One region of the Vibrio neonatus genome, then DNA from elsewhere that is predicted to be linked to it. Evidence: predicted binding sites of a transcription regulator. Region 1 holds the regulator's gene; each other region holds the start of a gene.
What was found. The regulator PurR, encoded in region 1, represses purine synthesis genes. The targets are predictions, from matches to a motif close to TNANGNAAACGTTTNCNTNA.
Positions count from the first base shown of each region.

Region 2: the regulator PurR is predicted to act here: its motif matches at 2,531-2,550, upstream of glpX (class II fructose-bisphosphatase).
Region 3: the regulator PurR is predicted to act here: its motif matches at 1,723-1,742, upstream of OCU38_RS05740 (phosphoribosylaminoimidazolesuccinocarboxamide synthase).

Region 1 is NZ_AP024885.1:1,668,238-1,671,817, forward strand. It holds gene elyC (envelope biogenesis factor ElyC) at 1-386, shown strand, start outside; gene torD (molecular chaperone TorD) at 471-1,121, shown strand; gene purR (HTH-type transcriptional repressor PurR) at 1,285-2,301, shown strand; gene OCU38_RS07675 (TVP38/TMEM64 family protein) at 2,459-3,145, shown strand; gene OCU38_RS07680 (putative signal transducing protein) at 3,173-3,499, shown strand; gene OCU38_RS07685 (alpha/beta fold hydrolase) at 3,569-3,580, opposite strand, start outside.
Region 2 is NZ_AP024885.1:2,511,359-2,514,938, forward strand. It holds gene gpmM (2,3-bisphosphoglycerate-independent phosphoglycerate mutase) at 1-776, shown strand, start outside; gene OCU38_RS11675 (murein hydrolase activator EnvC family protein) at 842-2,002, shown strand; gene zapB (cell division protein ZapB) at 2,062-2,304, opposite strand; gene glpX (class II fructose-bisphosphatase) at 2,616-3,580, shown strand, end outside.
Region 3 is NZ_AP024885.1:1,235,690-1,239,269, forward strand. It holds gene OCU38_RS05735 (TfoX/Sxy family DNA transformation protein) at 1-353, shown strand, start outside; gene OCU38_RS05740 (phosphoribosylaminoimidazolesuccinocarboxamide synthase) at 553-1,656, opposite strand; gene OCU38_RS05745 (hypothetical protein) at 1,795-2,169, opposite strand; gene tnpA (IS200/IS605 family transposase) at 2,430-2,888, shown strand; gene OCU38_RS05755 (hypothetical protein) at 3,010-3,201, opposite strand; gene OCU38_RS05760 (DUF2786 domain-containing protein) at 3,370-3,580, opposite strand, start outside.

The DNA of each region.
Region 1 (3,580 bases):
GCTATGATGGCGGCTCAGAAATGAGCCAAGCACGAATGATGGCGACGGTGGCATTAGCGTTAGGCGTGGCTAAGTCAGATATTATTTTATTAGAAACGGCGCAAGATACTTGGGAAGAAGCCAGACAAGCTGCGGGCTTTGTCGGTGAAAAGCATATGTCACTGGTTACTTCGGCCAGCCATATGGAACGCGCCCTACGCGAGTTTCACAGCGCCGGTCTAAACCCTACTCCTGCCCCAACCAATTACTTAGCCCAATCCAATATTAATCAAGCGTGGCAAAAGTACACCCCGCAAGCACGATACCTAGAGCAAACAGAGCGCTACTGGCATGAAACCATGGGTAAGTGGTGGAAAAACATACGAGATCTTGTCAGTAGCAAATAAGTGACTCATAATTTAGTGAACGTCTATATTTTCGCCAACTTAGAAGCTGGTGTTGTAGTTTGCTAACGAGTTATGGGTTAAACAATGCAAGAGCTCAAGCAGTTTAATGAACAGCGGGCAGAAATTTATTGGTGGTTTTCCAGCTTATTTTCTAAAGAGCTGACCCAAGACGAACTGATTGCCTATCAAACCCCTGAAGTGAGGGGTTTCATTAATGGTCTAGCCGAAAATGAAACCCTAGCCACAGCCGCTAAACGCTTACTGGGTGCTCTTGAGCGACTGCAACTGCGCCCGAATGCTCAGCTTGAATTATCCGCTAATTTCTACGACTTATTTTTAGCCTCTGACAAACAAACTGCCCAGCCCTGCGCCTCTGTTTATATTGACGAAAACAAGGCGCTTAATGGCACCCCTGCTCAGCAGATGACGCAAGTTATGTTAGAGCATGGCATTGAAGTGGATAAATGCTTTAACGAGCCTGCCGATCATCTGGCTGTTGAACTCGACTTTATTGGCAATCTAATCATGCGCTCAAACGCGCTAGAAATGGAATCACATCTAGAAGCGGCCCTTAGTGAACAGAAGTCATTCATTGAGCAACATTTACTGAATTGGATTCCACAATTTTCGGCAAACTGCACTAAATATGATGAATTTGGTTTCTATTCTGCGGTCGCTGAACTGTTAGTTAAATTTTGTGAAATTGATTGTCGTTATCTCAGTAATGAAAAATAGCTCAGTTACCGAAAATAGATTCACATTATCGTCATAAATGCGTTGTCAGTTTCATCATTTATGGCTAGACTCCCCCGCAATCGTTTGCAATGTGATTTTGAGTGCAAATTACTCAATAATTCAACGCATTTTATAATCATTACTTATATTTACAAGGTCTCCTATGGCAACCATAAAAGACGTCGCAAAACTGGCTGGTGTCTCCACCACTACAGTTTCACACGTTATCAATAAAACACGTTTTGTGGCTGAAACAACACAAGAACGTGTTATGGAAGCTGTAAAAGAGCTCAACTATGCGCCAAGTGCGGTTGCTCGTAGCTTAAAATGCAACACCACTAGAACCATTGGCATGTTGGTAACTCAATCCACTAACCCCTTCTTTGCGGAAGTGGTCGATGGCGTAGAAAGTTACTGTTACCGTCAAGGCTATACGTTGATCTTATGTAACACTGGCGGACTGTACGAAAAGCAGCGCGATTACATTCGTATGCTTGCCGAAAAGCGCGTAGATGGAATATTAGTAATGTGCTCTGACTTAACCGAAGAGCTACGTGAAATGCTAGATTCTCACCCAGGCATTCCTAAAGTGGTGATGGATTGGGGCCCCGAGTCCTCCTCTGCAGACAAGATCATTGATAACTCAGAAGAAGGTGGCTACCTTGCCACTAAATATCTGGTTGAAAATGGACATACGAAAATTGGCTGTTTAACTGGTCAAACTGAAAAGCTTGCTTGTATTGAGCGTATGTCTGGCTATAAAAGAGCATTGGCTCAAGCTAATATCCCATACAACGACGATTTCATTTTTGAAGGTAACTTTGAATGTGATACCGCAGTTGAAACAGCTGATAAACTGGTCGCTCTTGCAGAAAGTGAACGCCCCACGGCTATTTTCTGCTTTAACGATATCATGGCGCTGGGTTTAATTAGCCGTCTGACTCAACATGGCATTGCCGTTCCAGAAGATATCTCTGTAATTGGTTACGATAATATCGATTTAGCCGGCTATTTTGCGCCGCCTCTTACCACGATACATCAGCCAAAACGTCGCGTGGGTAAAACCGCCTTTGAGATCTTGCTAGAGCGCATTAAAAACAAAGAGCATGACCGCCGCATTTTTGAAATGCACCCAGAGTTGGTAGAGCGCTCAAGCGTGAGAAACCTAAACGCTAGTTAACATGACCATTTAATTGAATAAGGCTAGATATCTTAATGATTTCTAGCCTTTTTTATTTGTACCTGCTGAGAATAAATCAAATAAAATACGCAAGTGATGAAAGTTTCCTATTATTGATCCTGTCTCTATACTTACTCAGGATGATAAGGACGCACTCATGAATAAGAAATTGATAATCGGGCTAATTTTAGTTGCAGCGATTGTATTACTCGGCATCAACTTCGGTCAGTACTTCACTTTAGAAAACGCCAAAGCTCAGCAATTAGCGCTCAATACGCATATTGAAAATAATTTCGTATTGTCAGCGGCTATCTACTTTATTGGCTACGTATTTGTTACGGCCTTTTCCATTCCTGGCGCTGCTGTGGTGACTTTACTTGGCGCGGCACTGTTTGGCTTCTGGACGAGCTTACTATTGGTCTCATTTGCCAGCACCATTGGCGCAACCTTAGCCTTTTTAAGTAGTCGCTACCTTCTGCGTGACTGGGTACAAGCTAAGTTTGGAGCTAAACTTGATGCCATTAACAAAGGCGTAGAGCGTGACGGCGCCTTTTATCTATTCTCATTGCGTTTAATACCCGTATTTCCGTTTTTCCTGATTAACCTATTAATGGGGCTAACCCCTATCTCGGTTGTGAAATACTATGTATTTAGCCAACTTGGCATGCTAGCAGGGACTATGGTGTATCTAAACGCCGGGACGCAACTGGCAGAAATAGACAGCTTATCCGGCATTGTTTCGCCTACCGTATTGGCCTCTTTTGCTCTGTTAGGTTTATTCCCGCTCATTGCTAAATGGATCATGGGTAAGATTCGACCACAAAACGGCTCTAGCCCTGCTTAATCCATCATCGCAATATAAAGGATATTCATGAAGTTATACGTTGCGCAAAATCCGCCTCAAGCTCATATTTTATGTGAGCTTTTGCGTAGTCATCGCATTCAGGTAGAAGTGCGCGGAGAAGGGTTGTTTGGCCTGCAAGGAGAACTGCCAATGGATGACTCTAGCCTGCCCTATTTGTGGTTAGTCGACGAGCACAAGCAACAACAAGCCAAAGCCCTGATTGCAGAATTTGAAGATAGACACAATCACAGCTCAAATTGGCGCTGTGATGATTGTGGGGAAATAAATGAGGGGCAGTTTGCCTTATGCTGGCAATGTGGCGCTAGCACCACTGATGAAGCGATATTGGTTTAGTATTCTAATTATTGAGTACAATATTTAGCTTTGATACCTCTAACTTTGATACCTCTAACTTTGCGACATCTAGCTTTGTGA
Region 2 (3,580 bases), 840 kb from region 1:
CGGTTATCTTCATGAACTACCGTGCTGACCGTGCTCGTGAAATTACTCGTACTTTCGTACCTTCATTCGATAACTTCGAACGTAACGTATTCCCAGAAGTAGACTTTGTTATGCTGACTCAATACGCAGCAGACATCCCTCTACTATGTGCATTCCCACCAGCATCTCTAGAAAACACTTACGGTGAGTGGTTATCTAAAGAAGGTAAAACTCAGCTACGTATCTCTGAAACAGAAAAATACGCGCACGTTACTTTCTTCTTCAATGGCGGCATTGAAAACGAGTTTGCAGGTGAAGAGCGTCAACTTGTTGCTTCTCCAAAAGTGGCAACTTACGACCTACAGCCTGAAATGAGCTCGCTAGAATTGACTGACAAGCTTGTAGCTGCGATTAAATCTGGCAAATACGATGCGATTGTTTGTAACTACCCTAACTGTGACATGGTTGGTCACACTGGCGTTTACGATGCCGCAGTTAAAGCAAGTGAAGCTCTAGATGAGTGTATCGGTCGCGTAGTTGAAGCAATCAATGAAGTAGATGGTCAATTGCTAATTACAGCTGACCACGGTAACGCAGAAATGATGGTTAACCCTGAAACAGGTGGTATCCACACTGCACACACTAACCTTCCTGTTCCTTTGATCTACGTTGGTAACAAAGACCTAGAATTCAAAGAAAACGGTAAGCTTTCAGATCTAGCACCAACTATGCTTGAGCTATCTGACATCGAAATCCCAGCAGAGATGTCTGGTCAGGTTCTTGTAAATCTGAAATAATCTTTGCTAAGAACGCTTTGCTACAGTGTACACTGTAGCAAAGAAAGCCAAGTTAAAGATTTAGGATGAATCTCATTCCTCAGAAAGTACCATTTTCGAAAAAATTAAACGCCAGTGTGCTATGCGCTGGCGTTTTGTTATACCTGTCGTCTTCGCTGTTTTTCTCGCCAAACGCAAATGCCAACCCTGAAGAATTAAAAGGGGTTAAAGGTGAGATTACTCGTCAACAAAAAAGCCTTTCTCATCAACAGAAAGAACTGGATAAACTGCAAAAACGCTTAAAAACTGACGAACTCTCAATTGCCAATGCAAGTAAGAGCCTGACCCAGACTCGTTCATCATTAAAACGCTCAGAAGCCAACCTGAAAGTTTATGATAAACAGCATCAAGAATTATTAGATAAAACTCAGTCACAAGCTGAAGCGCTACAAAAGCTGGTTAAGTCTTACTACATGATGCACACCAGTGCTAAAATCGAGAGCTTTCTTAGCCATGAAAGCCCGGAAGAAAAAGACCGCATCAGCCAGTATTACCAACATCTGGCAAAGCAGCGCACCGCAACCATCACTGAACTACAAAAAACCAACGCTCAGTTGGAACAAAAAAACCAACAGTTAGTGGCCGAACAACAACAAATCGAAGCCCTGCTAAGCAAACAAACCCAACAACTTAAGAAACTGCGCACTTCACAAGCCAACAGAAAAAACACGGTAGCAAAAATTAAGCGCGGTATCGCAGGCGATCACGCCTACCTCAATGAGCTAAAACGCAACGAAGCTAGACTTAAAGCCGAAATAGCCAAAGCGGCTAAGCGTAATTCTGTTCCTATGGATGGTTTAGCACGACGCAAAGGTCATCTACCTTGGCCAATCAAAGGCAAAGTTCTACACAGCTACGGCACTCGACAAAGCGGCCAAGTGTATTGGAAAGGCGTAGTGATTAGCGCCCAATATGAACAGCCAGTAAAAGCGGTTTATCCGGGTACTGTGGTATTTGCGGATTACTTACGTGGTTACGGCCTAGTGCTACTACTTGACCACGGTAAAGGCGACATGACGCTCTATGGGTACAACCAAGTATTGACCAAGAAAGAAGGTGATAAGGTTACGGCTGGAGAGACCATAGCTCTGGCCGGAGACACGGGTGGACGTTCGACTCCTTCCCTTTACTTTGAATTAAGGCGCAATAGTAAAACCCAAAACCCGCGCTATTGGTTGAAACACTAAAGACAGAAACGCCAGCTTAAAGCTGGCGTTTCTGTCTTTAGCAATTGGAAAAGTAAAACTTATTCTACTTCTTCCATTTTGCCTAGCATGCTGCGAATGCGTTCTTGCCACGCATCATGCTCAGCTTGAACTTGTTGTGCACGCTGTTCAGTTTCAACTTTCTCGTTGCGTAGTTGCTCAGCTTCATTAGCAAGGCTTTGCTTCTGCTCTTTCAGTTCTTCAACTTCCATTTGTAACAGAGTAATTGTATCTACCGCTGTCTGCACTTTGGCTTCTAGTTTTTCTAACACTTCTAAAGACATGTTGGCCTACCTAATTCGTTATCCATATATAAAGACTGACTTCTCAACCATTCTACCCACACGCATGTATATAAACACACCTAAAAATTTAATTCTGGTTTAAATGGACAAAAAAAACACGATTCTAATCAAATTTTGACAATCACAAACCATTCCTCATCATTCTTCTCGCTGTCGACGAAACAAAATCGATAAATATTCAAGAAGGGGAATAAACTTGAGCAAATCACGCAAACGTTTACGTAAAGATATGATAGAATCTCGGCGATTTTTTGAACCCTTTATGTGAACCCCCCTCAATTGGAGTCGATATGAAACGCGATTTAGCAATAGCATTTTCTCGTGTAACAGAAGGCGCAGCTCTAGCTGGTTATAAGTGGCTTGGACGCGGAGACAAAAACGCGGCAGATGGTGCGGCTGTTGAAGTTATGCGTACCCTACTGAACAAAACTGAAATTAGCGGTGAAATTGTTATTGGTGAAGGTGAAATCGATGACGCACCTATGCTGTACATTGGCGAGATGGTCGGTGTTGGTGGTGATGCTGTTGATATCGCAGTTGATCCTATAGAGGGAACTCGCATGACGGCTATGGGGCAATCCAATGCCTTAGCAGTACTTGCGGCAGGTGAAAAAGGCAGCTTCCTTAAAGCACCTGATATGTACATGGAAAAACTGGTTGTCGGCCCTGGCGCAAAAGGTCACATTGACCTGACTAAACCACTTGCTGAAAACCTAGTTAATGTAGCAAAAGCACTAGGTAAATCTCTGCATGAGCTAACTGTGATTACACTGGCAAAACCTCGTCACGATAAAGTGATTAAAGAGATGCAAGAGATGGGCGTGCGTGTATTCGCTGTGCCAGACGGCGATGTAGCGGCTTCTATTTTAACCTGTATGCCAGACAGTGAAGTGGACATGATGTACTGCATTGGCGGCGCACCAGAAGGTGTTGTTTCAGCTGCGGTTATCCGCGCTCTAGACGGTGACATGCAAGGTCGCCTTCTTCCTCGTCATGAAGTAAAAGGCGATGATGCAGAAACTCGCGCTCACGGTGAAGAAGAGTTAAAACGTTGCGCTGAAATGGGCGTTGAAGCTAACGTGGTATTGGCTTTGTCTGATATGGCAAGCAGTGACAATGTACTTTTTGCTGCTACAGGTATCACCAAAGGTGACTTGCTAGAAGGCATTACTCGTCAAGGCAATATCGCTACTACAGAAACGCTATTGATTAGAGGCCGTTGTCGTACAATCCGTCGCATCAAGTCTATTCATTA
Region 3 (3,580 bases), 430 kb from region 1:
TTCAAACACATTCTCTATTTATAAAATCCATAGAAAATGCCAAAACCGACAAAGATAAATGCCAGCATTGTCATGAACGCATCCGTGATTTACCCAATTTACAACTCAGTACCGAAAGGATGCTAGCCAGAATAGACATTCAAGACGTAAGCCGATTGAAGACCATAGGTTCAAGTGAGTCATTTCGCCGTTTGCAATCCATCTATGGTTTAGATCTTAATATTAATTTGCTGTGGAAATTAGAAGGTGCCATTCAAGGCGTCCACTTTTCTTTATTAGGCAATGCAATCAAAAATGATTTGCTAGGAAAGATCTCAGGCAATCAAGTGGGTAGGGTATCAAATTTAAATTGAGTGAGTAGAGCCGTTGGATGAATAGCATAAAAGAAGCCGTCAGTATTAGTGACGGCTTCATGCTGTATGGCATGACTACAGAGAGTGCTTATCGGTGCGTTTAGTTCGCTTAATTTAGCGTACTTAATTTACATACCTTGTTTTAGCGTACTTTCTTTAGCATAAATGCCTTGAGCGCAGTTAGTTTAGCGCGCTTGAGTTAGTCAACTAACGCGTAATCTCTTGCCAATATTTCAACGATTTCTGCTTTAGGATTCGCGCTTAGCTCAATCTTATGACCCGTAATTTTCTCTGCAATACTGGTATAAGTTTTTGATAGATCCATCATTGCTGATAACGGCAGTTCATTGTCTACTGCTAGAGCGTTACGTTCTGGCATGCGATCTTTATTAAGTAGGATATCTGGATCTGGGAAATGATTAAGTAAGAACTGACGGAACCCTTCTTTAGAGTTTTCGACAATCACACCATCATTGTAGGCGTCTTTATCCCAGATACGTGAAGAATCCGGTGTGCCTACTTCATCCATGTAGATCAGTTTTTCATTGCCTTTACTGTCTGTGACATAGCCAAATTCAAATTTGGTATCAACAAAGATCTGTCCAATTTTTGAAAGAGCGTTATCAATAACGTTAAAGCCTTCTTTTAGCAACACTTCGTAGCGATCTACATCTTGTGGTGCTTGGAAGTTAAATGATGCGTAGTGATTGATCAGGTCTTGACGGGTAATGTTCACATCGTCCACTTCAGGAACGTTAGGAATGCCTTTTAAAATCCCTTTGGTTGAAGGAGTTATTAATAGATCTTCTAATAATCCATCTTTAATTAAGCCTTCAGGCAAGTCGATGCCACAGAATGAGCGTTCACCTTTTGAATAAGCACGCCACATTGAGCCTGTAATGTATTTACGGCAGATAGCTTCAACCATAACAGGTTTAGCTTTTTGCACGATCCACACTAGAGGGTGGGGAATATCAAGAATATGACTATCTGCTAAACCATTATCTTTAAACAGCTTAAACCAATGATTAGAGATGGCGTTAAGCGCAGCTCCTTTGCCGGGAACCCCTTTTAGGTTTTGTTCACCGTGCCAGATACAATCAAATGCTGAGATGCGATCACTAATTACCATGATAGCTAAAGGAGCATCTGCGGAAACATCGTAGTTTTTTTCTTTGATTAAGCGGCGACTGTCTTCTTCAGTAAGCCAGTACACTGAGCGCACTTTACCACTGTGTACAGGTTTGTCGGTGCGAATAGGCAAGTCATCGTTAACGTCTAATACTTGGTCAGCAAGATTCATAATTTATACCTAATAGGGTAAATACTGCTGAGAATAATACACAGATCATTTTCACTATTCCAATAGAAAAGCAAACGATTGCGCCTAGTCAATTTGCCTTGGCTATTTTTACCCTCTGTATCTTAATAAATTGTTAATTTAATGAAGATATTGAGTGTTTGATGTTGAGAAAAAGACTTCACATCCATGTTGCATAGCTAATTGTTGTAATTGTTTACGAGCGAAGCTATCAATATTGCCACTGGCTACAATGGCACTGGCATTGCCTAAGGTGATGGCTTTGGTCACTACTTCGATTTCGCTGCTCTTTAATGAGGGCTTTAGCTGAATGATTTTCTCACAATCGACACGGTATGATTGCAGGTCTTTTAGGTCTGGAAGATGGGTTTGTGCAGTGAATAAAATCCATTTGTGAGCCGATGAAGCTTTAGCCAAACGTTCTAAGTTACATGCTGCAAAAGAACGAGGTGAAAGATTTAAAGCGCTGCTATTATTCATTGGTAGAAAGTGCATTTACTGTATCTCCATGCATACTGTATAGATAAACAGTAATGCCTGTTTGGTTAAAGATCAAGCTTTGATAGTGAATTTTTGGCAAAAAAAAACCCAACACTAAGTTGGGTTTGTTGTTGTATAGAGAAAACCCCCAGCTAGGCTGGGGGTTCAGTAAAGCTTACAGCTATGAGTCAGTTATAAAACCCCTTTCAATTTGATAAAAATACCTTGTGGTCTGGCAACTACAAGAGTTGAATTAAAATTGAAAGGGGGTCCCAATGGGGGACGAAAAGAGCTTAGCGCACACGCGCTGGAATTGTAAATATCATATAGTTTTTGCACCAAAATATAGAAGACAGGTGTTCTATGGTGAAAAAAGGAGAGCTGTAGGTGAAATATTACGAAAGCTATGTGAATGGAAAAATGTAAATATCATTGAAGCAGAATGTTGTGTGGATCATATCCATATGCTTTTAGAAATACCGCCTAAGATGAGTGTTTCAGCGTTTATGGGGTATTTGAAAGGTAAAAGTAGTTTGATGTTGTATGAGCGGTTTGGCAATTTGAAATTTAAATATAGAAACCGAGAGTTTTGGTGCCGTGGATATTATGTAGATACGGTTGGAAAAAATACTAGCAAGATCAAAAGTTACATAAAGCACCAATTAGAACAGGATAAGATGGGGGAGCAGTTATCGATCCCGTATCCAGGTAGCCCGTTTACGGGCCGTAAGTAACAATTTTTATGCAAATGTCAGATCATTATGCGCCTGCTAGGGCGCTGCCAGCATGAAAGCCTTATAGGCGCATATGAAAAACCTCCGGCTATGCCGGAGGATTATTTTTTTTTCGAGGTATCTACACGTGTTGACGTTTGAACATTTCTTTTTGCGGAGTGACACTTTCTTCATGGTTGTAGCGCTTGATATCGATCAGCGCGGTTTGCTTGCAAGAGTCGCAACAAGAGTTAACGTACCCGTCCATGTAAGTCAATTTTTCAACGAAAGCCAATTTTTTACACCAATCGCAATGTGAGAAAGTTTTTTGCATACTAATAACTACTCCATAAGTATTTGCTTTTGATACGACCTTTTATTCGAGACAGGCCAGTATCGATGGTTCGATCCTCGCCGAAAGGTTAAGACTATAATATTACACCATTGTGAATAAACTGTTGCATATTTGTTCTAATCAAGCGTTATTAAGGGAGAAATATGACTATTTCAGCAGTTTTTTGGCTTGAGCCCCTTCAACAGGTCGGCTGACAGATAAAGTTCGGCCTTTTTTCAATCCAACTTCGTAGTCAGCGGTAAGGTTTTTCATCGCTTCTTGAAGTTGTTTTTTAAAGGTTTCTCTATCTATATTTTCAAATTCTTTATCAATATAATTTTTAATTTTCTTATCGGATTCATCATCTGGGGCAATGAGC